DNA from 2 places in the Martinezella lusitana genome. Region 2 is predicted to be linked to the other one. Evidence: predicted binding sites of a transcription regulator. Region 2 holds the regulator's gene; the other holds the start of a gene.

Region 1 (15,199 bases), 260 kb from region 2:
TGTTTCTGAGCCGATCGCTCGATATTGCCGCGGCGGCCGGCGTGAGCAGGCAGAACATCGTGCTCGACCCCGGCTTCGGTTTTGCCAAGGATAACGAGGAGAATCTGGAGTTGATGGCGCGCTTCACCGCGCTGCTGCGCTTCGAATTACCCCTGCTGGCCGGCACGTCGCGCAAGCGTTTCGTCGGTGCGATTACCGGGCGCGAGGCGTCGCAGCGGGATGTGGGGACGGCGGCGACCAGCGCTATATTGCGTTTGCAGGGAGCCGCGATTTTTCGGGTACACAATGTCGCAATCAACAGGGACGCACTGGCGGTCGCGGATGCTATCCTTAGGACACGGGCGAAATTAGGCGGCAGGACGCCATGAGCGAAATGATCTACACCATCACCCTTCAGAACTGTGCCTTCTTTGCTCGCCACGGCGTGCATGATGAAGAGGAATTCCTCGGCCAGCGCTTCTTCGTCGATGCCGAACTCGATGTCGACGGAGGCGATGCGCTGGATAAGGATTCGATCGTCGATACCGTCAATTACGGCATCGCCTTCAGCGTCATCGAGGAAATCGTCACCGGCCGTCGCCGCTATCTGATCGAAGCGCTGGCTCTCGACGTCGCCAGGGAATTGTGTCGGCGTTTTCCGACCATTCGCAGGGCGAAGATCACTGTGCGCAAGCCGAATGCGCCGGTTCCGGGCGTTCTCGATTATGTGCAGGTGAGCGTTGAGCACTTTGCCTGAAGCTGGTTTCACGCGCGCCACTCTCGGCCTCGGCGGCAACCTCGACAATCCCGTGCGGGCCATGGCGCTTGCCTTGCAGATGCTCGATGCGCGCGCCGACTGCCGCGTTGTCGCAGTCTCGAGGGTCTACCGCACGCCGCCATGGGGCAATACCGACCAATCCTTCTTCTATAATTCCTGCGCCGCCGTCGATACGACGCTGTCGCCGGAAGCGCTGCTCGATGTCTGCCTGAATATCGAGCGCGAGATGAAGCGGGTGCGGCTCGAGCGTTGGGGGCCGAGGACCATCGATATTGATGTCCTGACCTATGGCGATGTCGAGCAGGTCGAACCTTTGCTGACCATCCCGCATCCGCGCATGACCGAACGGGGGTTCGTGATGATGCCGCTTGCGGATATCGCCGCCGCTCTCGTGGTCAAAGGGAAAGCGGTGAGGGATTGGCTGAGCACGGTGGACGTGCAGGGCATCGAGATTGCCGACGAAAACCGCGATTGGTGGCGCTCGGCCTGAGCCACGAAACGAAAAAAGCCGGCATCTGCCGGCTTTTCCATAAATAACGATAGGCCAGTATTTTACTGGATCGATCCCACGGCCATCTGGTCGACATCGGCGCGCTGCAGTGTGACACCGATCACCGGTACCATCTGTTCCCCGACCTTGACCGAGATCGTGACGTTCATCGACTTGTTGTCGGTGACGCGGGCGATCATCGCGCCGTTCAGCTTCTGGCGGTTGAGCCCAAGGACTACAGTGCCGTCACTGACGGTGCCAGACGTGATGTCGAGGCCCTTGCCCGCCGCTCCATCCAGGAATTTGCCGCTATAGCTGCCACCATTTTGGGTGATTTCGGCCGACATCGGCTGCTGGAAGACGCCGACGCGGCAGGTGCCGTCGAGCTTGACGCCGCTCGCGCCGCTGTCGAGCGGCTGACCGGTCAGATTGCAGGTGAATTTCGTACCCTTGTATTTGCCGGCGACGATCTCGCCCGGGCCGCGCCAGGAGCCGGCGACGGACTGGAAGAAGGCTTTATCACGGGATCCCGCATCGGCTGAATGCACCCAGGCACCTAAGGAAAGAGCCGCGGCGGCAAAGCCGCTAACAAGAAGAAACTGGCGCGAAAACATGGACATTCCCTAACGAAGAGGAACCTGAAACTGATGTCTACTTTTGCATTAGAATGGTTAATGCTTGGTTTCTTATGAAGGAGAAAGCCGCTTTCGTGGGCGTTTAAAGCATTCAGCGACCGGTAATGTTCGGGGTGAGGTCCCCGACAAAATCGCCGATTCCCGGCCGTTTCAATGCCTTGAACGACAGGGGCCGGCAGAGATCCATGGCGGCGATGCCGATGCGCGCCGTCATCATGCCGTTGACGACGCCTTCGCCCAGCCGGGCCGAGAGTTTCGAGGCAAGGCCGTGGCCGATCAACTGCTGCACGATGCTGTCGCCAACGGCGATGGAACCGGTGACGGCGAGGTGGGCGAGCACGTCGCGCATCAGCCGGATCATGCCGAGCCCGCCGGGCCTGCCGCCATAGAGTTCCGCCATGGCGCGCACCAGCTTGGCTGACTCGTAGAGGACATAGAGGATATCGACGAGCGCGCGCGGGCTGACGGCGGTGACGACGGAGACGCGTTTCGAGGCGCCGAGAATGAGCGCGCGGGCGCGGCGGTCGAGCGGACCGAGCAATTCGCGCTCGGCGAGGTCAATGAGGTGCGGCGCGTCGATGATATCGTCTTCGGCGGCTTTCAACGTGGCGCGACCCTTCGCTGTCGCCGGATTGGCCTCCAAAAGCGTGCAGAGGCGCTGAACAAGGGCTTTGGCGCGCGCCGGTCGCGTTTCGATAATAGCGGCGTCAGCCTCCGCCTTGATCGTCTGTACTGCCGCAAGCCGCATCATGCCGGCCGTTTCGCGTACGACAATGGCAAGGACAGCGAGGATGCCGATGGCAAGTACGGTCAACGCCGTATAGCCGAGCCAATCGGCGCGGCTGAACAGATTGCGAATCAATTCGTCTGTCCACAGGCCGAAGGCGAGCGAAACGAGAATGCCGAAAGCGCTGAGCGCGACCTTGCCGAAGGAGAATCTGCGGCGGCGCGGCGCGGCAATGGCGGCTTCTGCATCCGATGCGGTAAGGGCAGGGCTGAGGAAAGGATCCTCTTCGTCCGGTGTCAGAACGATCTCGGTGTCGAAACTCTGCGGCTTGCGGCGCGGTGTCTCTGCTGCCGTTTTGGTGTGACCACCGTCCCTTGGCGCCTCCGGCTCCAGCGAAAAGGCGGCGGGACGGCGGGAGAGGCCCTTTGGATCGTCTTCTGTCGGCTTCGTCATGCGAGGCGGTCTCCGAACAGGAACTGCATGGCGCGGTCGAGGCGGATATGCGGCACGGAGAGTTTGATGCCGCCGCCGGTCTCGTCCAGCTCCGGCGGACGGAAGCGGACCACGTTCACCTCGGGCAGATGGACATTTGTCGCGCCGGGTTCAAGCGCATCGAACAGCCATTGCGGATTTTCCGGCAGGTCGCCGGGAAAGACCGCCGTCTTGCGATTGCCGTCGAAGCGCTCGCCGCCGATCGTTTCCCCATCCATCGGTGTGCCGACGATGACGGGCAGGGTCTGGCCGTCGCGTTTGACTGTCGCCTCGCGGGTGGCGCGCACCGAAGCGATCGCCATGACGTCGATGCCGGCGCCGGCCATGCCGATACGGTCGATGGCGCGCTCCACAAGGCGGCGGGTCAAGGCTTCCAGTCGGTCATGGCTTTCGTGATGGAGGTGATCGGCCTTGGTCGCGGCGACCAGCACGCGGTCGATACGGCGGCCGAGCAGAGCCGACAACAAGGAATTGGTTCCCGGTCGGAAGCAGGCGAGCACATCCGTCAGTGCGCGTTCGAGATCCTGCACGGCCTCCGGACCGCGATTGATCGCCTGCAGCGCGTCGACGAGGACGATCTGGCGGTCAAGGCGGGCGAAATGCTCACGGAAGAAGGGTTTCACCACGACGGATTTATAGGCCTCGTAGCGCCGCTCCATCATCGCCCAGAGCGAACCTTTCTGGGCGGAAGTCTCGACCGGAAGCGCCAAGGGCGCGAAAGTGAGCGCCGGCGAGCCATCGAGATCGCCGGGCAAAAGGAAACGGCCGGGCGGCAAGGTCGACAGCGAGCGCTCATCGGATTTGCAGGCTTTGAGATAGTCCGCGAAGGCGGAAGCGAGATCGCGCGCCGTCATCTCGTCCGCGGGTGCGGCAATGTTGGTGGCTTGCGTCATCGCCAGCCATTTTTGAGAGAGTTCGGCGCGCACGCCAGTTTTCGCCAGCGCCAGCGTCTCCTCGCTGAAGGTGCGGAAATCCTTGGCGAGCAACGGCAGATCGAGCAGCCATTCGCCGGGATAGTCGACGATATCGATGGAGAGGCGACCGGGCGAGAACAGCCGATTCCAGCCGCTGGCGCTCTGGTAATCCAGCGTGATGCGCAGCTCCGAGATCGCCCGCGTCGAATCCGGCCAGATGCGCTCCTTCACCAGTGCGCGGATGTGATCCTCGTATTGGAAGCGCGGCACGGCGTCGTCCGGCTGGGGCTCCAGGCGTACGGCGGAGACGCGGCCGGATTGCACCGGCTCGAACAGCGGCAGGCGTCCGCCATTCAGCAGATTGTGTACCAGGGAGGAGATGAAAACGGTTTTGCCCGAGCGCGACAGGCCGGTGACGCCAAGACGAATGGTCGGATTGACGAGGCCCGTTGTGCGGTCGACGAGGTTGTCGAAGGCGATCCGGGCGTCGTCCGTGAAGGAGGTCAGGCTTGGCGGCAAGGTAGGATCCCTGAATGACAGCGTGGTCGTCAATATAGGAAGCAATGCAAGCGCCGAAAAGATGAGCAGGCTTTATAGATCAAAACTCGCTAAATCATCGCCTGGCCTGCTATTTTCCAACTGGCCCTATTCGGTAACGAATTCCGTCAGGACCCAGCCCGAGGATGTGGCGTCGATCACGGCAAGACCGCCGGTCGGAAAGCCGCTGGGCAGGGCGGCGATCAGCGCGTCATGGCCGATCAGGGCCTCGAGCGTCTGCTCGATGACCGGGTTATGGCCGACCAGCATTACGGAGCCTTCGGTTGCCTGTGAGGAGATGAGTTCCAGATAGACGTCCGGCGTAGCGTTATAGAGCGCATCGACGAAACGGAATTCGGGAGGCGGGGTCATGGCACGGCGGACTGCATCGGCGGTTTGGCGACAGCGCAGTGCCGTCGAGGAGATGACGAGGTCCGGCTTGTAGTCCTTGTCGGCGGCTTTGTCGGCGACGATCTCGGCCGCCGCATAGCCATTATCGCTTAGCGGACGGTCGAAATCCCGCTGGCCGGGGGCGGCGTGCTGAGCCTGGGCATGACGCAACAGGTAAATCCTGGAGGGCGGCGGTGAGATGCTGGTCATGGCGATATTCCCATGCTGGATTTATCCTTTGACGTAACGTTTCATCCCATGCGCCGTCAACTGCGGAACTATTGATGACGCGGCTACTTGGCGAGCCCTCACGCGAAGGTTACAACGACAGCACAATTTCGATATTGCAAGAATATGATGAAAAAATAGACCGTTAGCTGAATTTTATGACAAAATTAAAAATCAGTTTACAGCGTCTATTTGGCTTGAACCGACACTATCGGTTGGGATATACACCCGGCCATATGAGATGTTCTTCAGGAGAATCGCGTTGAGTGAGAAGATCGATCTTAGCGAGTATGTGCCCTCGGAAAGCGAGGAGTTCATGAATTCGCGTCAACGGGCCTACTTTCGAGCGAAGTTAGTCGCCTGGAGAAATGATATCCTAAGAGAAGCGCGCGAAACGCTTGAGCATTTGGCTGAAGAAAGCGCAAACCATCCCGATCTCGCCGACAGGGCTTCCTCGGAAACCGACAGGGCCATTGAACTCCGGGCTCGCGACCGCCAGCGGAAACTGATCTCGAAAATCGATGCTGCTATGCAACGCATCGATGAAGGTACCTACGGCTTCTGCGAAGAAACCGGCGAGCCGATCGGCCTAAAGCGTCTGGACGCTCGTCCGATCGCTACCCTGTCGATCGAAGCACAGGAGCGCCACGAGCGCCGCGAAAAAGTTTATAAAGACGAATAGTTACTGTCCGGCTGAAATAGGACTGCAAAAAATGAAGGCACGACGGAAATCTCCGCCGTGCCTTTTTTGTGTTCGCAGAGCTTGTTGCGGCGGTATCCCGATTACTTATCGCGGTTGACGCTCATTTCGCCGAAAATGCGCGCGACTTCCTTCTGAAGTGCTGCGTCCGAGCCGGTGACCGGTGCGAGTTCCGGGTCGCGGCGTTGAGCGGGGGCGATTGCGGGTTGCTGTTGTATTTGCTGCTGCGGCTGCGCGTTCGGAATGATCCGTTCGGCGGTGAGGTTGTTTGCCATCTCCGCCTCCAGCACGCGCTGGAAATCGCTGCCGGGTTCACGCGCCTGTGGCGCGGCCACCACCGGGGCGGCGGAAGCGGGGCGCGGCGGTTCGGGCGGCAGGACGACGTGACGTGCCGCGTCCAGTATCTCGGCTGCTTCAGCCTCGCTTAGCACGGCTGCCGCAGCCTGTTGCGCGCGCGGCGGCTGTGCTGCAACAGGTTGCGGGCGCGCGATTATTGGCTCGATGGCAATGGTCGGCTCGGCATTCAGGTAGGCTTCAATCCTGGCTTCTGCGGGCTCGGGCGGTTGACGCTCAAGGCGTGGGAGTTCCTGAGCCGCCGGCAGTTCGACCGGGATCGGCGTCTGTGCTGCGGCTTTGCTTGGATCGGAAATACCGGATTCGATGACGATATCGGTCGGGCCGCCGATCATGATCAGGTGTTCGATGCCGTCGCGCCGGACCAGCACGAGGCGGCGGCGGGCATCGACTGCGGCGGCATCCAGCACCTGCAGGCGCGGCTGGCGGTTCTTTCCACCCCGCACGAAGGGCGACGGCGCCCGGCTGCGCAGGATCCAAAGGATGCCGATCAACAGGAGAAGGGCAATGCCCACCCCACCGGCTGCAAGAAGGAAGCGGCTGCCATAGGCCCCGGCGATTTCGTCCCACATGTCGAGATACTCCGTAATTAACCCCGATGTCGCGGCCTTGCCGTGCTAATACGACTGGCCGCGCGCGTTCCTCTTTGTCCTGATATGAGGCAATCATATGGACAGGTCCACCTTCGAGGCAAGATAGGATCGTTCGCTGTCCAGCGCTCTTCCTTGTGAATACAAGCCTTTCTGTCTCCGCAAAGCTTTTTGCTGAGGCGGCAAATTGCTAAAGAAGATTCGAAAGCTCCGATTCTGGTGATCCGTCAAGTGCACGACGCGACAAGGAAGAGGACGGAGACGAGGGGTCTATGACGAAGCAGCGTCCGTCCGACGAGTATAGCGTACCGCTGGTGGACCGCGGGGTTCGTTCGGGCACCGTGTTGCGCATCATCCTGCTGGCGCTGGTATTGGTGGCCGCGGCGGCTGCTTTTGTGGTCTTCAAGGACCAGCTCGACAACGAGGCCGTCCTCGGCGGGCTCGGAATTCTTGCTATGGTCGGCATCTTCTTTCTCGTGTCGTCGATCATCGGCTTCGTCGAGGTGATGCCACAGACGCAGTCCGACAGCCTGGCGCGCTCTTTCCTGAACAGCCATCCGGACGGCACACTGATCACGGACGAAAAGGGCCGCATCATCTACGCCAATACCGCCTACGGCCGGTTGACGGGCGCGGCCAAGGCGACCGAGGTGCAATCGCTGGAAACGCTGCTATCGCGCAACCGCGAATCCAACGAGGCGCTCTATCGCCTGGCCAATGGCCTACGCGACGGCAAGGAGGGGTCCGAGGAATTCCGGCTGCTGAAGCCGCTTGGCCTTGCGGAAGGCAATGGCAATGGCGCGCATTGGTATCGCCTGAAGGCGCGCGTTCTGCCGCCGGAGCAAGGACGCGGCAAGGCGCTGCATATCTGGCAAATCACCGACATCACGTCAGAACGCGATGACCAGGAGCGCTTCTTCAAGGAGCTGCAGAACGCCATCGACTATCTCGATCATGCGCCGGCGGGTTTCTTCTCGGCCGGGCGCAAAGGCGAGATATTCTATCTGAATGCGACGCTTGCCGAATGGCTGGGCTTCGATCTCACCAAATTCACGCCAGGCTCGATGAGCGTCGGCGATCTCGTTGCGGGCGAGGGCCTGACGCTGATCCAGTCCGTCCAGGCCGAACCGGGGCTGAAAAAGACGGTGACGCTCGATCTGGACCTGCGCCGCGCCAACGGCCAGAGCCTACCGGTGCAGATTGTCCACAGTGTCACCTCGATGCGCGACGGCGCGCCGGGCGAAAGCCGGACCATCGTTCTGACGCGCCAGAATGGCGGCGACAACGACCAGTCGGCGTCCGTCGCAGCGATGCGTTTCAGCCGCTTCTTCAACAACACACCTATGGCGATCGCTTCAGTCGATGGTGCTGGGCGCATCCTGCGCACGAACGCGCCATTCCTGAAGCTCTTCTCCGATCTCGTATCGCGCGACGATATCGAGCGCGGGGCGGCGCTTGAAACGATCGTCAATGAAAGCGATCGCCCGAGGCTCAAGGATGCGCTGGCCGCCGCCAAGGACCGGCAGGGCGATATCCCGCCGATCGATTCCCGCAATCCGAAGGACGACACGCGGCATTTCCGCTTTTATATCAACGCCGTTATCGACCAGACCGATGAGGCGCCTGAGGAAGCAGCCATCGTCTATGCCGTAGAAGTGACCGAGCAAAAAGCGCTCGAAACGCAGATGGCGCAGACGCAGAAGATGAATGCGGTCGGCACGCTTGCCGGCGGCATCGCGCATGATTTCAACAACGTGCTGACGGCGATCCTGCTGTCTTCCGACCATCTGCTGCTGCAAGCCCGGCCTGCCGATGCCAGCTTCGCCGATCTGATGGAGATCAAGCGCAATGCCAACCGTGCCGCTGTGCTGGTGCGGCAATTGCTTGCCTTCTCGCGCAAGCAGACGATGCGGCCGTCGATCCTCAATCTGACAGACGTTATTGGCGATCTGCGCATGCTGGTGGAGCGACTGCTGTCGGGCACGCATGTGAAGCTAGATGTCGACTACGGCCGTGATCTCTGGCCAGTGAAGACCGATCTATCGCAGTTCGAGCAGGTGCTGATCAATCTTTGCGTCAACGCCCGCGACGCCATGCCGGGTGGCGGGACGCTGACGCTGCGCACCCGCAATCTGCCGGCCATGGATGTTGCCGCCTTCAACTATGCCTATCTGCCGCATGAGGAGATGGTGCTGGTCGAGGTCAACGACACCGGAACGGGTATTGCTCCCGAGATCATGGACAAGATCTTCGAGCCCTTCTTCACGACGAAGGAAGTCGGCAAGGGCACCGGCCTCGGCCTTGCCATGGTCTATGGCATCATCAAGCAGTCGGGCGGCTATATCCATCCGGAATCGGAAGTCGGCAAGGGCACGACCTTCCGCATCTTCCTGCCGCGCCATATTGTCGAAATGCCAGCCTTGACGGAAGGCCAGACGCTCGAGGGCCGCGATATCTCAGCGATGGACCAGAGCGTCGCCGCTGTCGTTCCGCCGGAAGAGCCGGCGGATCTCACCGGCAAGTCGGCCGTCGTGCTGCTGGTCGAAGACGAAGAGGCAGTCCGTCGCGGCGGCAAGCGCATGCTCGAGACGCGCGGCTACACTGTCTACGAGGCCGGCTCCGGCGTCGAGGCGCTCGAGATCATGGAAGAGCTCGACGGCCAGGTGGATGTCGTCGTTTCCGACGTTGTCATGCCGGAGATGGACGGACCGACGCTGCTGGGAGAACTGCGCAAGAAATATCCGGATATGAAGTTCATCTTCGTCTCGGGCTATGCCGAGGACGCCTTTGCCCGCAATCTGCCGGCCGATGCCAAATTCGGCTTTCTGCCGAAACCGTTCTCGCTGAAGCAGCTTGCAGTTGTCGTCAGGGAGGCGCTGGATCACTAATGAAACAATTTTCGAATATCTGACGTTCCGCAAAGTTGAAATGCCATAGCATTGCGACACAACACCTGATTTGGTGGCGTCGATTGCAGCGGGTTATTGGCGTCGGGGTTCTTTCGGCTTGGAAGCGCCTGACTCTTCGCGCCGCAAGGGGACGTTATGTTAGTCGCCAACAAGAAGCTTCCGTGCTTCCTGCCATTCCTCCCAGGCCTTTTCTAGGTCGATATCTTTGTAGCCTCGTTCCTCGTCTATTTTTAGAGCGACCTCACGAGGCACGGCGATGGAAGGGCAATTGTCTCTTATGAAGATCACTTCCTCCTCGATCAAAGGTCTGCCTTTTGATGTTTCCGCGTTAAGTAGCGTGGCGACGAGACTAGGCATGGGGTAAATCAAGAGATTATCATCGAGTTGCATGTAAACTCCTGAGGACGGCCGGGAAATCTCGATGTTCCCATTGCCATTTTCATCCAATCCGTGGGATCACGCAACCATGATCGACTTTGCAAATCCCAATCTGCGGATGTGGTGGCGCTCCTTCTAGGAGCGGCAGTCGTCATTTCTTGAAATCGACCCTTGCCGCCGTGATCCGGCTTGTGTCCTGGATTGGCTGCGGCAGGGCACGCAGAAGGCAATGCAGCGGACCGAGGCGACGATTGCCGAACTGCGCGCCGCTCTCGGTCTCTTCACATTGACCTGATGAGCGACGCTGTGTCCGACAACCGTCGTGTAGTTCTCGTTATTCCGCCAAAGCAACCGCGATTTCAGCGGCGAGGCGTGCATTGTTCTCGACGAGCGCAATGTTGGTCTTCAGGCTGCGGCCATCGGTGAGGTCGAAGATGGTGCTGAGCAGGTAGGGAGTGACCGCCTTGCCGACGATTTCGTCGCGTTCGGCGCTGTCCAGCGCGCGTTCGATATAGATCTCCATCTCCTCGCGCGGGATCTCGGCGGCTTCCGGTACCGGATTGGCGATCAGCATGCCGCCGTCGATGCCGAGCTGGTCGCGGGTCACCTGGAAATTGGCGATCGCGGCCGGGCTGTTGAGCGTCAGCGGGCTCGGCAGGCCGGAAGCGCGCGACCAGAAGGCCGGGAATTCGGCGCTGTCGTAGGTGACGACCGGGACGCCACGGGTTTCCAGCACTTCCAGCGTCTTCGGAATGTCGAGGATCGCCTTGGCGCCTGCGCAGACGACGATGACGCCGGTGCGCGCGAGTTCTTCCAGGTCGGCGGAGATGTCAAAGCTTTCCTCGGCGCCGCGATGCACGCCGCCGATGCCGCCGGTGGCGAAAACCTTGATGCCGGCGCGGGCAGCAGCGATCATCGTCGCGGCGACGGTTGTTGCGCCCGTGCGGCGCTCAGCGATGGCGAAGGCGAGGTCGGCGCGGGATACTTTCATCGCGCCTTCTGTCTTGGCGAGCGCTTCCAGTTCTGCCGGCTCCAGGCCGATATGCAGAACGCCGTGGATTACGGCGATCGTTGCCGGCACGGCGCCTTCCTGGCGGATGATCGCCTCAACGCTCTGCGCCATCTCGATATTGCCGGGATAGGGCATGCCGTGGGTGATGATGGTCGATTCCAAAGCCACCAGCGGTGCGCCACGCAGCTTGGCGGCGGCAACTTCCTTCGAATAGGAGATCGGTAGCAGGGGGAAATGGGCTTGGTCATGGTCTAGTCCAATCGGCTGAAACAGGAAATACGAAGTCAATGCGCTTCATGACAGAATTGCGGCTTGGGGAACAAGAGCCAACATCGTCTTCAGAAGCGCGGGCGACAAATTTTCCGCCGTGGCGAAAGGCGATTGCACGGTGATTGCGGCCGCAGCGGTGCCGTGACGCACCGCCTCGCCGAGATCGTGGCCGGCAAGCAGAGCGGAGAGAACGCCGGCAGCCAACGAATCTCCAGCGCCGGTGACATCGGCGACATTGTCGACGATAGGCGGCTGGAGGCTGACGATGGTGTCACTGGAGAAGGCGATCAATTCGCGCTTGCCACGGGTAATCACGCCGTTTTTGAGACCGAGTGCGCGCAGTTCGGCAACCCAGTCGCGCGGGTCGTCCGGACGGCTATCGGTCAGTGCCGCAGCTTCGGCCTCATTGAGGAAGAGATGGTCGATGCCGGCAAGACATGGCTTCAGGCGCACCACCTTCGCTGGCGAAATCGCGATCGCGGCCAGTGGCTTGCCGTGGGTTGCTGCCCGCGCGGCAATCGAGCTCAACGTGTCGGCCGGCAGGTTGGCGTCGCAGAGGATGAGATCGGTGGCCTCGAAAGCGTCGCGAATGGAGCGGATCGCCAGCCGGCGCGGGACGAACAGCTTATAAAGCTCCATGTCGGCGAGCGCGATCACCAGATTGCCGTCGCGCTCGAGGATCGCCGTATAGCTCGGTGTCTTGCGATCGAGGAAAACGAAAGGCTTGTCGTCGACGCCGGCGTGGTTTGCGGCTTCCGCCACCATCTCGCCTGAGGGATCACCGCCGCGCGGCGAGATCAACCGCACATCGAAGCCGAGGCGGGCCAGATTGCGCGCCGCGTTGAAGCCGCCACCACCTGGCTCCTCGAACCAGGCGCCGGGGTTGCTGGCGCCGGGCGCCGTATCGCCGAAAATGCGGCCGCGCCGATCGATATGAGCACCGCCCAGAACGAGAATCTTCTTCGCCATATCGATCTCCTCAGCAGCTCAAAAGGCGAATCGAAGCAGTTGCCAACATGCCGGAAATGACTTGCGAGGGCATGTAAGTGCTTGGGATGAAAGAAGAAAACAAATGTAGAACGAAATTCATTTTACCTTTTTCTTTCAATTGCTTGTTGTGGCCTTGTGAGATGAGAACAAATAGAGTACACAATTCTCATCAGCGGCGACATTGCTTGAGCGGCTTCAATAACCTAAAGGTGGATCGAATGTCTCAGAATTCTTTGCGGCTTGTAGAGGACAAATCGGTGGATAAAAGCAAGGCACTTGAAGCGGCACTCTCTCAAATTGAGCGGTCGTTCGGCAAGGGCTCGATCATGAAGCTCGGCTCTAACGAGAACGTGGTCGAAATCGAAACAGTTTCCACTGGCTCCCTGAGCCTCGATATTGCGCTCGGCATCGGCGGCTTGCCGAAGGGACGCATTGTCGAGATCTACGGGCCGGAAAGCTCCGGTAAGACGACGCTGGCGTTGCAGACGATCGCCGAGGCACAGAAGAAGGGTGGCATCTGCGCCTTCGTCGACGCTGAGCATGCGCTCGATCCGGTCTATGCCCGCAAGCTCGGCGTCGACCTGCAGAACCTTTTGATCTCGCAGCCAGACACCGGCGAACAGGCGCTTGAAATCACCGACACGCTGGTGCGTTCCGGCGCCATCGACGTTCTCGTCATCGACTCCGTTGCGGCGCTGACGCCGCGCGCCGAAATCGAAGGTGAAATGGGCGACAGCCTGCCGGGCCTGCAAGCCCGTCTGATGAGCCAGGCACTGCGCAAGCTCACCGCTTCGATCTCGAAGTCCAACACCATGGTGATCTTCATCAACCAGATCCGCATGAAGATCGGCGTCATGTTCGGTTCGCCGGAAACGACGACCGGCGGTAATGCGCTGAAATTCTACGCCTCGGTTCGCCTCGATATCCGCCGCATCGGCGCCGTCAAGGAGCGCGAAGAGGTGGTCGGCAACCAGACCCGTGTCAAGGTCGTCAAGAACAAGATGGCGCCGCCCTTCAAGCAGGTGGAATTCGACATCATGTATGGCGAAGGCGTTTCCAAGACTGGGGAACTGGTCGATCTCGGCGTCAAGGCCGGCATCGTTGAGAAGTCGGGCGCCTGGTTCTCCTATAACAGCCAGCGCCTTGGCCAGGGCCGCGAGAACGCGAAACTCTTCCTGCGCGACAATCCGGATCTCGCTCGCGAGATCGAACTGTCGCTGCGCCAGAACGCCGGCCTGATCGCCGACCGCTTCCTGCAGAATGGTGGTCCTGATGCCGATGACGGCGAGGCCGCTGCGGAATAGTGATTTCCGGGAGCGATCCCAGAGGGTGATCCAGGATTAAAATTCGAAACCGGCCGCATTGTCCAAGGGATGTGCGGCCGGTTTTGTTTGTGCGGCTGGACAGGGCCGGGAGCGGACGATAAAAGCCACTGACTTTGATAGAAGTTGCTGAAGGCAATACTGAAGGGCCCAACATGAGCGGTGTGAATGAAATCCGGTCGACCTTTCTCGACTATTTTAAGAAAAACGATCACGAGATCGTTTCGTCGAGCCCGCTCGTGCCACGCAACGACCCGACATTGATGTTCACCAATGCCGGCATGGTGCAGTTCAAGAATGTCTTCACCGGCCTGGAGCAGCGCCCCTACAAGACGGCGTCGACCGCGCAGAAATGCGTGCGCGCCGGCGGCAAGCATAACGACCTCGACAATGTCGGCTACACCGCCCGTCACCACACCTTCTTCGAAATGCTCGGCAATTTCTCCTTTGGCGACTATTTCAAGGAGCGCGCCATCGAGCTTGCCTGGAACCTGATCACCAAGGAGTTCGGCATTGATGCCAAGCGCCTGCTGGTGACGGTCTATCATACCGATGATGACGCCTTTAACCTCTGGAAGAAGATCGCCGGCCTGTCGGATGACAGGATCATCCGTATTCCCACCAGCGACAATTTCTGGGCGATGGGTGATACCGGCCCCTGCGGTCCGTGCTCGGAAATTTTCTACGACCATGGCGACCATATCTGGGGCGGCCCTCCCGGTTCGCCGGACGAAGACGGCGATCGCTTCATCGAGATCTGGAATCTCGTCTTCATGCAGTTCGAGCAGATCACCAAGCAGGAGCGGGTCGACCTGCCGCGTCCGTCGATCGATACCGGCATGGGTCTCGAACGCGTTGCCGCCGTGCTGCAGGGCAAGCATGACAACTACGATATTGATCTCTTCCGCGCACTGATCGAGGCTTCGGAAGAAGCAACCGGCGTCAAGGCGGAGGGCGAGCATCGCGCCAGCCACCGCGTCATCGCCGACCATCTGCGTTCTTCCGCCTTCCTGATCGCCGATGGCGTGCTGCCGTCGAACGAAGGTCGTGGCTATGTGCTTCGCCGCATCATGCGCCGCGCCATGCGCCATGCGCAGTTGCTCGGCGCCAAGGAACCGTTGATGTGGAAGCTGCTGCCGACGCTGATCCAGCAGATGGGCCGCGCCTATCCCGAGCTGGTGCGCGCTGAGGCGCTGACCTCCGAGACGCTGAAGCTTGAAGAAACCCGTTTCGGCAAGACGTTGGATCGCGGCCTGTCGCTGCTGACCGATGCGACCTCGACGCTGAACAAGGGCGACAGCCTCGACGGCGAAACCGCTTTCAAGCTTTACGACACCTATGGATTCCCGCTGGACTTGACGCAGGACGCATTGCGCGCGCGCGGCATCGGCGTCGATATTTCGAGCTTTACCGATGCGATGGAACGGCAGAAAGCCGAGGCACGTTCGCACTGGACTGGCTCCGGCGACAAGGCGACCGAAACCATCTGGTTCGAGCTCAAGGA
Region 2 (15,199 bases):
CTTGCCGGAGCGGCAATATTCAACCGCCTCGTCGGCAGCTGCCTTGACGGCACGAACGTCCATGGCGTCAACCTGGATACCGGGGATACCGAAGGAGGCACCGCGCTTGGAGAAGTCAGGCTGCGCGGTGGCGCGTGCCGTCGACGTACCCATGGCATAACGGTTGTTCTCGATCACGTAGATCACCGGCAGCTTCCAGAGCTGCGCCATATTGAAGCTTTCGTAGACCTGGCCCTGGTTGGCAGCGCCATCGCCGAAATAGGCGACGCTGACATTGTCATTGCCGCGATACCAGTTGGCAAAGCCGAGACCGGTGCCAAGCGAGACCTGCGCGCCGACGATGCCGTGGCCGCCGTAAAAATTCTTTTCCTTGGAGAACATGTGCATGGAGCCGCCCTTCCCTCGGGAATAGCCGCCCTGGCGTCCGGTGAGCTCGGCCATGACGCCGCGGGCACTCATGCCGGCTGCCAGCATGTGACCGTGGTCGCGATAGCCGGTGATGACCTGGTCGCCATCCTTCAGGGCCATCTGCATGCCGACAACGACAGCTTCCTGACCGATATAAAGGTGACAGAAACCGCCAATGAAGCCCATACCGTAGAGCTGGCCAGCCTTCTCTTCGAAGCGGCGGATCAGCAGCATCTCGCGATAGGCACTCAGTTCTGCATCGCGGTCAAATTCTGCAATAGCGCCGCCATTGGTTTCCTTGGCAGGCCTCGATGCTGTCTTCCGGCTGGAAACGGACGCGGATTTACGTGGCGCCATTCAACCCTCCCTGTGTGAGTAGCCTCGTTTTATAGTGAGGCGTAACATAGGGAAGATTGTCCGCCACAGCAATGCTATAATTGCATGGCTCATATTCATCGCAAGCTATTGTTATAGCTGTGAAAAATTCAGTTAACTTGAATTCGGTTAATTGTGGCTATTTGTTGAAAATGACGATTTCATCAGCCTTGGAATAGGTTAGCTGATAGCGCGCGTACTGATCAAGCATATCCTTGTCCAGCGAGCCGTCGCTGAGCAGCGCCACGGCCTTTTCGAGGTGTTCGCGCTTGGCAACGAGATCGGCAAGCTCCTTGCCGCGATCGATGCGCCGCTGCTCGAAAACCTCGGTTGCCTTCAGGCCGTAGTCGCCATGAATACAGTGATAGCCGAAATAGCTGACGAAGGCGACCGTGATGGCGGGAAGAACGAAACGACCGAATCTTCTCTTCTTATGATATTTTGTCCACATACTCGCCCGCTCGAAACGCCCTACGGAGTATGATCCCGAACCTTTGGTCCGCGCAGCGAAAATGCGAAGCGGTTTCCGGATAAGATCATGCCAAATCAAACATCTATGACGACTCTAGCCGGTAGAGATTAACCATCCGTTGACTCTAACCTTCCCACAACGAAAAACCGCGCCCGAAGGCGCGGCTCAAGATATTGCAGGCATTAAAGGCAGACCGGATCAGCGCCCGGCCGAACCCTGAAATCAGCCGCGCAGGATGGAGCGGCCGGCATACTTTGCCTGCGGGCCGAGGCCTTCTTCGATGCGGATCAGCTGGTTGTACTTGGCAAGACGATCGGAGCGCGACAGCGAGCCGGTCTTGATCTGACCGCAGTTGGTGGCAACTGCGAGATCGGCGATGGTCGAGTCTTCGGTTTCGCCGGAACGGTGCGACATGACGGCCGTGTAGTTGGCCTTGTGCGCGGTTTCGACAGCGTCGAGCGTTTCCGTCAGCGTGCCGATCTGGTTGACCTTGACGAGGATCGAGTTGGCAACACCCATACGGATGCCGTCGCGCAGACGAGCCGAATTGGTGACGAACAGGTCGTCGCCGACAAGCTGCGTCTTTTTGCCGATCAGATCGGTCAGCGCCTTCCAGCCTTCCCAATCGTCTTCAGCCATGCCGTCTTCGATCGACGCGATCGGGTACTTGGCGGCGAGTTCGGCAAGGTACTCAGCCATGGCGCCCGGTTCCAGCGTGCGGCCTTCGCCTTCGAGAACGTACTTGCCATCCTTGAAGAATTCGGTCGAAGCGCAATCCAGGCCGAGATAGATATCTTCGCCCGGCTTGTAGCCGGCCTTTTCGATCGACTTCATGATGAAGTCGAGAGCAGCTGGCGCGCTGGAGAGGCCCGGCGCGAAGCCGCCTTCATCACCGACGTTGGTGTTATGCCCCTGCGACGCCAGTTCCTTTTTGAGAACATGGAAGACTTCCGCACCAATGCGCGCTGCGTCACGGAAGGTTTCTGCGCCGACCGGCAGGATCATGAACTCCTGGAAATCGATAGGATTGTCGGCATGAGCGCCGCCGTTGATGATGTTCATCATCGGAACCGGCAGCAGGCGAGCGTGAGCGCCGCCGACATAGCGGTAGAGCGGCAGGTTTGCAGCCTGGGCGGCAGCCTTGGCGACAGCGAGCGACACGCCGAGGATGGCGTTGGCGCCGAGACGGGCCTTGTTCGGCGTACCGTCAAGCTCGATCATGATGTCGTCGATCTGGATCTGATTTTCAGCGTCCATGCCGCCGATCGCGTCAAAGATCTCGGTATTGACGGCTTCGACGGCCTTTTCGACACCCTTGCCGTGATAGCGCTTGCCGCCGTCACGAAGCTCGACGGCTTCATGCGCGCCGGTCGATGCACCCGACGGAACCGCTGCGCGGCCCAAGCTGCCATCTTCGAGGTAGACATCGACTTCAACAGTCGGATTGCCACGGCTGTCGAGAATCTCGCGGGCGATAATGTCGGTGATTGCGGTCATGATTGCTTCCTGCTCGCTGGGTTATAAATCGATTGAAATCGTCTTAATCGAAGATGCGGAAATTACAATGCCGCTCCGCACCTCAATCAGGCGCTCCAACAGGCCGCGTATAGCAAGTTCATGTCAGCCTGTTGAATGCCGCTTATATCTCTCAGGCCTTGGCGATGGCGTCGAAGGCCAACAGCTTTTCCAGAAGCTGCGGCATGTCCTTCAGATAGACCATGTTCGGACCATCGGACGGTGCATTGTCCGGATCCTCATGTGTCTCGACGAAAACGCCGGCAACGCCGACGGCAACGGCGGCACGCGCCAGCGTTTCGACGAATCGGCGGTCACCGCCCGTCGAACCGCCCTGCCCGCCCGGCTGCTGCACGGAATGAGTGGCATCGAAGATCACCGGAGCGCCCATCGCCGCCATGATCGGCAGCGAGCGCATGTCGGAGACCAGCGTGTTATAGCCGAAGGAGGCACCACGCTCGCAGAGCATGATATTCGGGTTGCCGCTCTCGTTCAGCTTGGCAAGCACGTTCTTCATGTCCCAGGGCGCCAGAAACTGACCCTTCTTGACGTTGACGACGCGGCCGGTCTTGGCGGCAGCAACGAGAAGGTCGGTCTGGCGCGACAGGAAGGCCGGGATCTGCAGGATGTCTACCGTCTTGGCGACGATCGCGCACTGTTCTTCGGTGTGGATGTCGGACAGGACTGGAAAGCCATATTCCTTTTTTAGATCGGCAAAGACTTCCATGGCCTTGTCCAGGCCGATGCCGCGCTTGCCGGAGAGCGAGGTGCGGTTCGCCTTGTCATAGGACGACTTGTAGACAAGGCCGATGCCGAGCTTGCCGCAGAGTTCCTTCAGCACACCGGCAACCATGAAGGCATGATCGCGGCTTTCCATCTGGCAGGGGCCGGCAATCAGCGACAGCTTGGCGGTATTGGAAAACAGAACCTTGGATGCGCCCTCGCCGACGATCACTTCGGAATTCGTGCTCATGCTATCTCCTCGAAGGCAAACAACGCGCCCTGTCCGGGGGCGGGCTTTGCCAGAATACGATTGTTCTTACGCGTGTATGTGACGCCGTTAGCAGCCAAATGCGACGATGTCACGGAAAGATCGTGTGTCTTGAAGAGGATTGCGCGCGCGCGAAGGCCGGGATCGCCCGCCGGCACAGGAAAATCGTAAAAGGCTTCCATGCCTTCCGGGGTCAGAACCTCGATCCGGGCATTCGCCGTCTCGATCGTCAGCCCAAAGGAATGCTCCGATATCTTCGGTCCACCTGCAACCTGTTCGAAGAAACCCCGGAATGCCGCCGGCTTCGGCGTCGACAGGGCGACCTGTGCAATGCCAGTCACGCCGTTGGCATGCCGTTCCAGGGCGCTGCGATCGGCCGGTATGGGATTGATCCGCTGCGCGCAGAAAGCGTAGAAATCCGGCGACCGCAGATCGGCCGCGAAAGCGAGACGGAAGCCGGCGATCGTTTCCGAGCCGTCCAGCATGCGCATCGGCCGTTCGAAATCCAGCATGCTCCCGGCCGACATGGCGTTCGCCTGGAAGCGCTTATCATCGACGGCCGCATCCTCAGTGCCGAAAACCACGGCCGAAAAACCTTCCTCACTGACGCGAAAACGGTAGGCCTGATCGCGAGCGACAAAAACATTGCCCTCCTCGATACTCGCTTCATATTGCTCATGCGACGCAACGCCCAGAGGCTCCAGATAGGTCTTGTCGGAAAAGAACACGCAGGCATTCTCGGTGCCGAAAGGATGGCGGGCATCAGCGGCAACGGTAAAGCCGAGCTTGCCAAGCCGCTCCCGCGCCATGGCGATATTGACCGTTGGCAAAACGAGATGATCCAGCGGATGCAGCGATAAGGCCATGGCTTCCTCCTTCATGTATGCCGCAGGTTTGCGCCCTTCCGCGGTTCAATTCAAGATGAAAGCGCGGCGTCTAAAAACCAGGCGGATCGCAAAAAGAAGGCTTATTGTCGAATAGTTTGCGACTGCGCGGAAGCCGCAAGTCCTCCGGGTTTCAGTAGTCATGCAACGATAGCCGGCTCCCATTCCCGCAGAATCGACCATGGCCGACTTCCATATATGTTTCCATTGACTAGCGCCGGAATACTCCACGGTTCCGCCTACGGGGGACCTGTTATGTTCTGCTTTATTTAACACGCCCACAAAACATTCATCGAAAATTAGGGACTTGCGGAACACATATGGAACATATAGTGTTCGTTCTGGATTTGTTTCACGATACCTTCACGATTCTGGGGTTCAAATACGATGTTGACACGCAAGCAGCAGGAACTGCTTCTCTTCATTCACGAACGGATGAAGGAGTCCGGTATTCCACCTTCTTTCGATGAAATGAAAGATGCGCTGGATCTTGCGTCCAAGTCCGGCATTCACCGTTTGATCACGGCTCTGGAAGAGCGCGGCTTCATCCGCCGCCTGCCGAATCGGGCTCGAGCGCTGGAGGTCATCAAGCTACCGGAAGCCTATAGTCCGAGCCTGCAGCCGCGCCGCGTTTTCTCGCCGAGCGTCATCGAGGGCAGCCTGGGCAAGCCCCAGCCGGTACAGCCGCCCGCCCCTGCGAAGCCGGCGAACGACGAGAACAATAGCGCCGTATCCGTGCCGGTCATGGGCCGCATTGCTGCCGGTGTTCCGATCTCGGCGATCCAGAACAACACTCACGATATCAGCGTCCCCGCAGACATGCTTGGCTCTGGCGAGCATTATGCGCTCGAGGTCAAGGGCGACTCGATGATCGATGCCGGCATCTTCGATGGCGACACTGTCATCATCCGCAACAGCACGACCGCCAATCCCGGCGATATCGTCGTCGCCTTGGTCGACGATGAAGAGGCGACATTGAAGCGCTTCCGCCGCAAGGGTGCCTCAATAGCGCTCGAGGCGGCCAATCCCGCCTATGAGACCCGTATTTTCGGGCCGGATCGCGTCAAGGTGCAAGGCAAGCTCGTCGGCCTTATCCGTCGTTATCACTAGCTGGTGACGCGGGCACAATCGGCGCTCCGAATGTGCCCGTTCGCCAATCATAGCCGCGATGCAGATTCCATGGCCGCGCTAGAGTTTCAAATGCGGTCGTGGCGATCGGCTTGTTGGCACTAAGATCCATTTCGATGGACCCGGTTCGCTGTAACGTAGCCCCTGTAAACAGCATTGCACCCGAGCGGCAACGATCGAGTCGCAGACGGATAGGGGTGACGACGATATTGGCGGTGTCACAGGCCGGGGCGAGATAGGCCGCATCCTCGATTGTGACGAGCATCTCGCCATTGCTGAGCACCGCCACGCACCATGCCCGTTTCTGGCAGGCAAAGCCACCCTCCCCCGCTTTATCCAATGCCGCATCCATCGCCTTGCGGACAGCGTTCTGCTCATCGGCAGTCAGGCGGCGGTTCCTGTCCGATTTGCTGATCTTGGGGAGTTGGCTGTCGGGTGGAAGCATTGTCGGCGGCCGGTGATCGGTCATGGCCAGTGCCCTTTGCCACTGCTCGAAGATGAAGTCAGGCGGCTTTTCGCGATTGCTCGTCAAAGCATCGTCCCGCCGCAAGGCTACCAAGGTGCCATCCTCGGAAATCATCAAGTCAGGCTTTCGGACATCCGGAACAAGTGCGGCGACAACAACCGAGCCAATCATCAGCAACACGCCCGTATGCCGTAGCCAAGTCTTCAGCAAAGTCATCAATACGAAGCCGGCAATGAATGTCGGGAACAGCCAGACCGGCATTCGGCCGAACGGAATATTGCCACCCCAGGCAGCAACAGTCTTGGCGATGATGATAACGAGGTCCAGCCCCTCGCCGGTGATCTGCCAGAACCATCCATCGAGACCGAACGGCATCAGCAGCATCGCGGCCATTCCGAACGGCATGACGATAAAGGAAACGATCGGCATGGCAGCCAGGTTGGCAGCGAGACCATAGGTCGACAACCGGTGGAAATGCTCGATCGAAAAGATCGCCGTCGACGCGCCACCGAGAAAGGAGGTCGACAATATGCCGCCGAAGAAACGCGAGACGAAAAGCAGCGGGCGCATGACCCGAAACCGGGAAAAAATGCTTTCCCGATGCCGCCGCCGCGTCCAGAGCGAATAGCCGGATACCAATGCCAGTGTTGCGGCATAGGACATCTGGAAACTCGGTCCCAACGCCTGCGACGGCGACAGGACGAGGATAACGATCGCCGACAGGGCAACGTTGCGCAGGCTGAGAGATGGCCGATCGAAAAGAACGGCGACCAGCATGATCGCCATCATGATGAAAGCGCGCTCCGCCGAAACACCGAAACCGGAAATCAGGTAGTAGGCGGTCACCGTTATCAGCGCGCCAATGGCAGCGATCTTCTTCGTTGGCCAGGCCTGTGCGACTCCAAACAACAGGCTGAGGGCATAACGCAAGCCGACATAAAAGATACCGGCCGAGAGCGCCATGTTCAGGCCGGAAATGGCGATGATATGCGTAAGGCCCGCCGTCCGCAGCGCTTCGGTCGTATCGTCAGAAATCGCGCGTCTCTCATCGGTGACAAGCGCTGCCGCAAAGGCCCCGGTATCGCCGGGCAGTGTCTTCCTGATCCTGTCGCCGATGCTGTTGCGCAAACCCGCGAGCCAGATATCCGCTCTGTCGAGAATTGTTCCGTTGTCGATATCACCGGAAGGTGAGATGAGTGTCGGCGCTCCAAAGGCAAAGCCGTTCGCGCCGATCCCATTGAAATATGCGCTGAAGGCAAAATCGTTAAGACCCGGCAAGGCAGGCCCCGCCGCCGGCGTCAGCCGTACCCTGCCCTGCATGCGATCGCCGAGTTGGAAGGGCTGGGGCTGTTTGCGCACGAAAATGGTGACCCGTTCCGGGGCCCTGCGGATGGTCGGCTTCTCCGTTGCTTCGAGTGCGACGACATAGCGCCAGCGTCCGTTATCATCCGACTCACGCCGCTCGATCCGCCCGGTGATCGTGGTCGTCACCGCTGAGTCGAGCATCACGGTCGAAGCGCGCCAGGCTTCACATTGAGCCAACGCCATGCCGGAGCATGTCAGCATTCCAGCCAAGAGGAAGTGCCGCAGCCCAGGCTCCGCATGCTGCTTCAGAAAGAAAGCACCCGCGAAAATCAAAAGGGCCGCGAAGACGGCCTGGGGTGGCGGATCGACACCGGCCTTGAACCAAAAAATCGCGCCAAGGCCGATATAGACCGGCACAAAGAGAAGCGCTCGCCCATGGGCCGCCTCTTCCTCGACCAACCGGACAATGTCGAGCCGAACACTATTTGCGGCGAGACGAAGACGCGTCGCGAACGTTGCCTGATCCTGCGTCCGCGACAGGGGGATGGCTTTGGCAACGACGATAACAGCCGGAAAACCGCCGTCGCGGTCGGCAACCTCGGCTTGATTTTGGCTGTCCAACTGCCGATCAGATGCCTCTAAATTAGGCATTTACCCCACGCCCACCGCAAAACTACAGCTATGACGAGATTTTTGCCGTCACCGGCCGGTGAATTCAACTGAAATCGCGTGCGTGCTGGATAAAACACCTCACTCAGCATGGAAGCGAAGCAATTTCATCTATTGCAGTGCCCAAAAGTTGATACCGCAATGCACAAATAGGCGTAAGGATAACTTGGCATTAGGCTCTGGATCATATAGCTAATCCGTAGTCGCTTAACCTTTTGGCGCTTTTTATGGCGTCAACCCCCGCCAAATCTTGGAGGATCAGCATGACGGAACAAAGCGCGAAACTAACTTGGGGCGAAAAGACGGTGGATCTGCCGGTGAAATCCGGAACCATCGGCCCAAGTGTCATTGATATTGGTGCCCTTTATAAGAACACCTCCACTTTCACCTACGATCCGGGCTTCACCTCGACCGCGTCGTGCGAGTCCGCCATCACCTTTATTGATGGCGACGAAGGCGTTCTGCTGCACCGCGGTTATCCGATCGAACAGCTTGCCGAACACGGCGACTTCCTCGAAGTCTGCTACCTGCTTCTATACGGCGAACTTCCAACCGCTGCCCAGAAGAAGGATTTCGATCATCGCGTGACCATGCACACGATGGTGCATGAGCAGATGAGTCGCTTCTTCACCGGCTTCCGCCGTGATGCGCATCCGATGGCCGTCATGTGCGGCTGCGTCGGCGCCCTGTCGGCTTTCTATCACGACTCGACCGACATCACCGATCCGCACCAGCGCATGGTTGCAAGCCTGCGCATGATCGCCAAGATGCCGACGCTCGCCGCCATGGCCTACAAGTACCATATCGGCCAGCCCTTCGTTTATCCGAAGAACGATCTCGATTATGCGTCGAATTTCCTGCGCATGTGCTTTGCTGTTCCTTGCGAGGAATATGAGGTCAATCCGGTGCTCGCGCGCGCCATGGATCGCATCTTCATCCTGCATGCCGATCACGAGCAGAATGCCTCGACCTCGACGGTTCGCCTCGCTGGTTCTTCCGGCGCCAATCCATTCGCCTGTATCGCCGCTGGCATCGCCTGCCTCTGGGGCCCGGCTCATGGCGGCGCCAATGAAGCTGCGCTGAACATGCTCAGCGAAATCGGCTCCGTCGACCGTATTCCGGAATATATCGCCCGCGCCAAGGACAAGAACGATCCGTTCCGTCTGATGGGCTTCGGTCATCGCGTCTACAAAAACTACGACCCGCGCGCCAAGATCATGCAAAAGACGGCGCACGAGGTTCTGGGCGAACTCGGCATCAAGGACGATCCATTGCTCGATATCGCTATCGAGTTGGAGCGCATCGCGCTGACCGATGAATATTTCATCGAGAAGAAGCTCTATCCGAATGTCGACTTCTATTCCGGTATCACGCTGAAGGCCTTGGGCTTCCCCACGACCATGTTCACGGTGCTCTTCGCCCTTGCTCGTACCGTCGGCTGGATCGCCCAGTGGAATGAGATGATCGAAGATCCGCAGCAGCGAATCGGCCGTCCGCGCCAGCTTTACACCGGCGAACCGCCGCGCGAATACATTCCGGTTTCAAAGCGTTAAGCCAAGTGACAAAACAACAAAAAACCCGGTCAGAAATGGCCGGGTTTTTTGTTGGCTAAAACATCAAGGAGGATCGCCGCCGCCTTTTCTCCGGGCGGCTCTTCCGTCTGCATCCGCTGCCAAACCAGATCGTAACCCTCCAGCATGGCCGCCCGCTCCAAGGTATCGTTCGACAGGCGTTCCATATAACGCGCCACTTTGCCGGGCCGTAGCACGTCGTTGAGGAGTTCGGGCACGATGACATAATCCGCAATCAGGTTCGGCAAAGCGGCTGTCCAGACCTTTATACGCGACATCACAAACCGGGCAAGCCACTCAGTTTTATAGGTCGAGAGAACAGGAACGCCGGCAAGACCCAGCTCCAGGATCACGGTGCCGGAGGCGGCAACCGCAGCATCCGCTTCCACAAAAGCCTTCCATTTAGCCTCCTGTCCGACGAAGATATCCGGCTTGACGCTCCAGTTTTCGACAAGAGAGCGCACCAATGCTTCCTGTCGCGGTACGGTCGGCAGCAGATAGCGAACGCGATCATTTCGCCGGCTAAGCTCCATCACTGCCTGCTCGAAAATCGGCAAGAGCTGGCGAATCTCAGTGGAGCGCGAGCCGGGAAGCAGCAGGATCGTCTTTTCGCCATCAGGGGCGCTCACGGCGCGGAGCGCACGCTGGCGGCGGGTCTCGACGAGGCTCGCATCCACCGTCAGGCGATGTCCGACATAGCTCGTTGCCGGTCCCGCCAACCGCTGCATCGCCGCCGGTTCGAACGGTAGGATGGCCAAGACATGATCAACATAGGCGAGCATTTTCTGCGCGCGATATTCCTTCCACGCCCAGACGCTGGGGCAGACGTAATTGATGATCGGCAGGTCCGGCAAAGCCGCCCTTACTTTCTTGGCGACGCGATGGGTGAAATCCGGGCTATCGATGATCAGAAGCACATCCGGCCTGGCCGCGATGATGGTATTCGCCGTCTGCCTGATGCGGGCAAGCAGTTTCGGCAGTTGCTTGATCACCTGCGCAAACCCCATGATCGACAGTTCGGAATAGTCGAACAGCGATCGCAGGCCCTGCGCCTCCAGCGCTTCGCCGCCGACACCGATCAATTCCACCGGGCCGTCATAACGACGCTTCAATGCAGCGACAAGATCGCCGCCGAGCAGATCGCCCGAGACTTCACCGGCAACCACCGCGAGTTTCAGCAGCCCCTTGCTCACATGAAGCCCTCCGCGCTCAGGCCGCGGTCGATACCGCACACGAAAAGCCCTGCTTCATCGGCAGCAGCAATAACCGCCTCGCGCTCCAGTACCAGCGCCCTGCCCGCCTCGATGGCAACACCGGCAAGACCGGCCTTCTTGGCGTTCATCACGGTCGAGACGCCGATCGAAGGCAAATCGGCGCGCACATCCTGCTGCGGCTTGCAGAGTTTGACCAGCACGCCGCGACGACGCGTCGATATGCGCCCTTCCGCACGCAGGCCAGCGACGCGCTCGATCATCTGGTCCGTGCCTTCGGCGCCCTCCAGCGCCACGACGCGGCCGCCGACGCTAACCGCGCCCTGGCCAACATCCAGCAGCCCCAATGCATCGGCAGCTTTCGCGCCCTGGGCGATATCTCTTAGATCCTCTTTGGATGGCGAATGCTTGCCAAGTGGCCCGGTGGTTGCAAGCAGATCGGGCGCAATCTCATGCGCGCCGATAACGCGGACACCGCACGCCTCAATCAAACGAATGACCATTTGCAACACGGCATTATCGCCGCCGGAAAGAAGCGTGCGAATGGTCGAGGGCAATTCCTTGATCACCCGCCAGGTCGGATGGATCTCCCGCCAGGCTGGGCGGCGCGCGACTGCGCCGGACATGACGACCCGGTCGATGCCATAACGGCGGAACGCGGCTTCAAGACCGGCAAAATTGCCGACGCCAAGAGTAGCGTGATCGAAAGCGGACCAATCGCGGTCCGCCTCGTTGGTCAATGCAAGAATAACAGGATCTTCGCCGGCCTGGCGGGCGGCTTCGGCGACATAGGCTGGCAAAAAACCACTACCTGCGATGATCGCCAGCCTGCCCTTGTTGTCCTGACCGCTCGCGGCCACCTTAGCCCTTACCGCGATTGGGCGACGACAATGCGCGATCGCTATCGGCGGCGATGAAATCGAGGATCTCCATTGCTTCCTTGCAATCGGCATATTCCTCGCGGATCGCCGCCGCATTGTCGCGGATCGAGCCTTCACCTTCGAAAATGCTCTTATAGGCACGGCGGACCCGATGGATCTCCGAACGCGCGATACCGGCGCGGCTCATGCCGACAATATTCAAGCCCGACAGGACACCAGGATTGCCGTTCAGCATGCCATAGGGAATGACGTCGTAGCTTGCGGCCGAGAGGCCGCCGACGAAGGCCTGACGGCCGATGCGGGTGAACTGATGCACCGCGCAGCCGCCGCCGAGAATGGCGCGGTCTTCAACGGTGACATGCCCAGCCAGCATGACGTTGTTCGACATGATGACATTGTTGCCGACGCGGCAATCATGGGCGACATGCGAATTGGCGAGGAACAGATTGTTATTGCCGACGATCGTCTTGCCGCCGTAATCGGCCGTGCCGGTATTGATTGTCACGCCTTCGCGGATCGTGCAATTCTCGCCGACATCCAGCGTCGTCTCTTCGCCGCCGTGATGCACACTCTGCGGATCGCCGCCGACGACAGCCATGGCGAATATCTTCGTACCCTTGCCGATCGTCGTCCGACCGGTCACGACCACATGCGTCAACAACTCGACAGCGTCATGCAGCACGACCTTCGGACCGACATGGCAGAACGGACCGACGAAAACATTCTCGCCAATGACCGCGCCGTCCTCGATAACCGCAAGCTTATGAATGCGTGCGCTTTTTGCGATGCTGCTCATGCCTGATCTGGGTCCCTTCGTACAATCATCGCGCCAATATCGGCCTCGGCAACCACCGAACCATCTACCTTGGCGTCACAGTGGAACTTCCAGATCGTGCCACGCTGCTTCTGCTTGACGACATGGAACTCCACACGATCGCCCGGAACGACCGGTTTGCGGAATCGGGCATTATCGATCGTCATGAAGTAGACGAGATTGCCGCCGATGCCGTCCTTGCGGGCGCAGATCGCGCCTGCCGTCTGAGCCATGCCTTCAATCAGCAGAACGCCCGGCATGATCGGCGCGCCTGGAAAGTGCCCGGTGAATTGCGGCTCATTTGCCGTGACGTTCTTGATGCCGATAGCGGAATTATCGCTATCGATCTCAATGATCCTGTCGACCATCAGGAAAGGATAGCGATGCGGCAAAAGCTTCATAATCTCGATGATGTCAGCCGACGACAGCGACGTTTTGGCGTCTTCAGTCATGCTCCGCACTCCCGTCCTTCTTCTCTCTGGCTCCGGATCGCTTTGCAATCTCGGCCACCTCTCTCAGGAAATCCCACAAAGGTCGTGCCGGAATACCCGCAAAGCGCGCTCCCGCCGGGATACTGTTCATGACGCCGCTCATAGCACCGATCTGAACGCCATCACCGATATGGATATGACCGTTGATGCCCGTATGGCCGCCGATCTGCACGCCATCGCCGATCACCGCGCTGCCGGCTATGCCGACCAGGCTGACAATAGCGCAATGACGGCCGATCCGGACGTTATGTCCGATCTGCACGTGATTGTCGATCTTGGTGCCTTCGCCGATCACCGTATCATCCATTGTGCCACGGTCGATCGTCGTGTTGGCACCGATCTCGACATTGTCCTGGATGATAACGCGGCCAATTTGCACGATCTTGATCATCCCGCGCGGGCTTGGCGCATAGCCAAAACCATCCTGACCGATACGGGCGCCATTGTGGATGATGACATCGTTGCCGAGATAGGAACAAAGAATACTGGCACCGCCGGCGATCGTGCAATTGCGCCCGATCTTGACGCCCGGGCCGATGATGGCGCCGGCTCCGATGCGGGTTCCCTCGCCTATTTCGGCACCCGGCCCGACGACCGCGCCTGGCTCGACGCCGACCTCGGCTTCAAGCCGGGCCGTCGGATCGACGAAAGCCATCGAAGAAATCAGGTTTGGCGTCGACGTCAGCGCAACCGGACGCATGGCTTGCGGATGCAGCAAAGCACCGGCAAGCGCAAAATCAGTATGCGGCTTCTGGGAAAGAAGAACCGGAACGTGTTCCGGGACGATAGACCTCAGGGTCGGCAAACAAATGATCGCCGAAGCCTTGCAGGTCTCCAGTTCCGCTCGATTCTTCGTGGAAAGAAGGTAACAAACATCGCCTTCTCCGGCCCGATAGACCGGTGCGACGGACTTGATAATGACGCCCGCAAAGGCCTCATCAGCAAGTTCCGCCCCAAGATGCTCGGCCAGCATACCTAAGCTGACGCCATCATGGGGCGGGAAAAAACCAATATGTTCCATAAGCACCAGCTCCAGAACGGTGTTAAGCCCGCAGTTCTGGGCTGCCGATATCAGAACTGGTTGGCAATGCCAAACCGGAAATTCTCAACCTTGTCGTAGTCCTGCTTGAGAACCGGCACTGCATAGTCGACACGGATGACACCGAAGGGCGAAGACCAGATCAAGCCGGCACCAAGCGAGGCACGGATCGAGCTGTTATCATTCAGGACGTCACCGAATAGGCTAGCCTTGTTGCCGGTGAGCGTACCCGCATCGGCAAAGGCTGCGAGGCGTAGACCGACATCCTGCGGAACACCCGGCATCGGCATGCTTGCCTCAGCCGAAGCCGTGAAGTAGGTCGTACCACCAAGCGGATCGCCATTCGACGTGCGCGGACCGATACCGGCATTCTCGAAGCCACGGATTTCACGGCCACCGAGCGTAAACTGATCGAAGACATTCAGCTTGCCGTCCGTCGGCATGACATAGCCGGCACCGACCGTCAACGAGCCGATGATATCGGCCTCGTCGCTGATCATCTTATAATAACGCGCCTTGCCGCTCAGCTTGTAGAAGTCGGAGTCGCCGCCCAGACCCGCATATTCATGCGTGAACTTAGCGATGATACCTTCACGCGGCAGATTTTGGTCATCCAGCGTGTTGTACGTGAAAGTCTGCGAAATCGTAGACTGAATCCAAGGACCGTTCTCGACAAGATTCTGGTACGGAGCGGAGAGGTGATCTTCCCAATCATTCGTACCGTCATAGGTGAGGCGCTTGTAGTTGTAGCGCAGCGTCGTCGCGAGGTTCTCGGTAATCGGAGCCGTCACGCGCAGCGAGAAGCCTTCTTCCGAGTAATCATAGTAGTCGTCGCTCGACGTCTGGTTCTTGAAGATGTCGAAACCGGCAGCCAGACGATAACCGAGGAAATAAGGCTCGGTGAACGAGATGTTGTAGGTACGATTGCCTTCAGTGCCGGCGCCCGCAGCAATACGGATATACTGACCGCGACCGAGGA

What was found. Region 2 encodes LexA, which represses DNA repair genes until DNA is damaged. Its sites were predicted from a motif close to TGTTCNNNNTGTGTTCNG; they were not measured.
Region 1: recA (recombinase RecA) is a predicted target of LexA. The motif match lies at 12,516-12,533, and genes of this name have one in related genera.

What each region holds. Positions count from the first base shown of each region.
Region 1 covers NZ_CP050308.1:545,767-560,965, reverse strand. Annotated here, with positions in the region: gene folP (dihydropteroate synthase) at 1-368, shown strand, start outside; gene folB (dihydroneopterin aldolase) at 374-736, shown strand; gene folK (2-amino-4-hydroxy-6-hydroxymethyldihydropteridine diphosphokinase) at 729-1,247, shown strand; gene HB780_RS16560 (hypothetical protein) at 1,310-1,861, opposite strand; gene HB780_RS16555 (YcjF family protein) at 1,974-3,062, opposite strand; gene HB780_RS16550 (YcjX family GTP-binding protein) at 3,059-4,534, opposite strand; gene HB780_RS16545 (SixA phosphatase family protein) at 4,661-5,152, opposite strand; gene dksA (RNA polymerase-binding protein DksA) at 5,433-5,852, shown strand; gene HB780_RS16535 (flagellar biosynthetic protein FliO) at 5,954-6,796, opposite strand; gene cckA (cell cycle histidine kinase CckA) at 7,087-9,702, shown strand; gene HB780_RS16525 (hypothetical protein) at 9,862-10,113, opposite strand; partial or broken gene HB780_RS16520 (pseudouridine-5'-phosphate glycosidase) at 10,436-11,361, opposite strand; gene HB780_RS16515 (carbohydrate kinase family protein) at 11,408-12,352, opposite strand; gene recA (recombinase RecA) at 12,592-13,677, shown strand; gene alaS (alanine--tRNA ligase) at 13,851-15,199, shown strand, end outside.
Region 2 covers NZ_CP050308.1:288,736-303,934, reverse strand. Annotated here, with positions in the region: gene pdhA (pyruvate dehydrogenase (acetyl-transferring) E1 component subunit alpha) at 1-765, opposite strand, end outside; gene HB780_RS15280 (FtsB family cell division protein) at 923-1,234, opposite strand; gene eno (phosphopyruvate hydratase) at 1,478-2,752, opposite strand; gene kdsA (3-deoxy-8-phosphooctulonate synthase) at 2,904-3,743, opposite strand; gene HB780_RS15265 (VOC family protein) at 3,740-4,627, opposite strand; gene lexA (transcriptional repressor LexA) at 5,033-5,755, shown strand; gene HB780_RS15255 (ComEC/Rec2 family competence protein) at 5,736-8,195, opposite strand; gene gltA (citrate synthase) at 8,477-9,766, shown strand; gene lpxB (lipid-A-disaccharide synthase) at 9,796-10,977, opposite strand; gene HB780_RS15240 (LpxI family protein) at 10,974-11,855, opposite strand; gene lpxA (acyl-ACP--UDP-N-acetylglucosamine O-acyltransferase) at 11,857-12,672, opposite strand; gene fabZ (3-hydroxyacyl-ACP dehydratase FabZ) at 12,669-13,142, opposite strand; gene lpxD (UDP-3-O-(3-hydroxymyristoyl)glucosamine N-acyltransferase) at 13,135-14,202, opposite strand; gene bamA (outer membrane protein assembly factor BamA) at 14,253-15,199, opposite strand, start outside.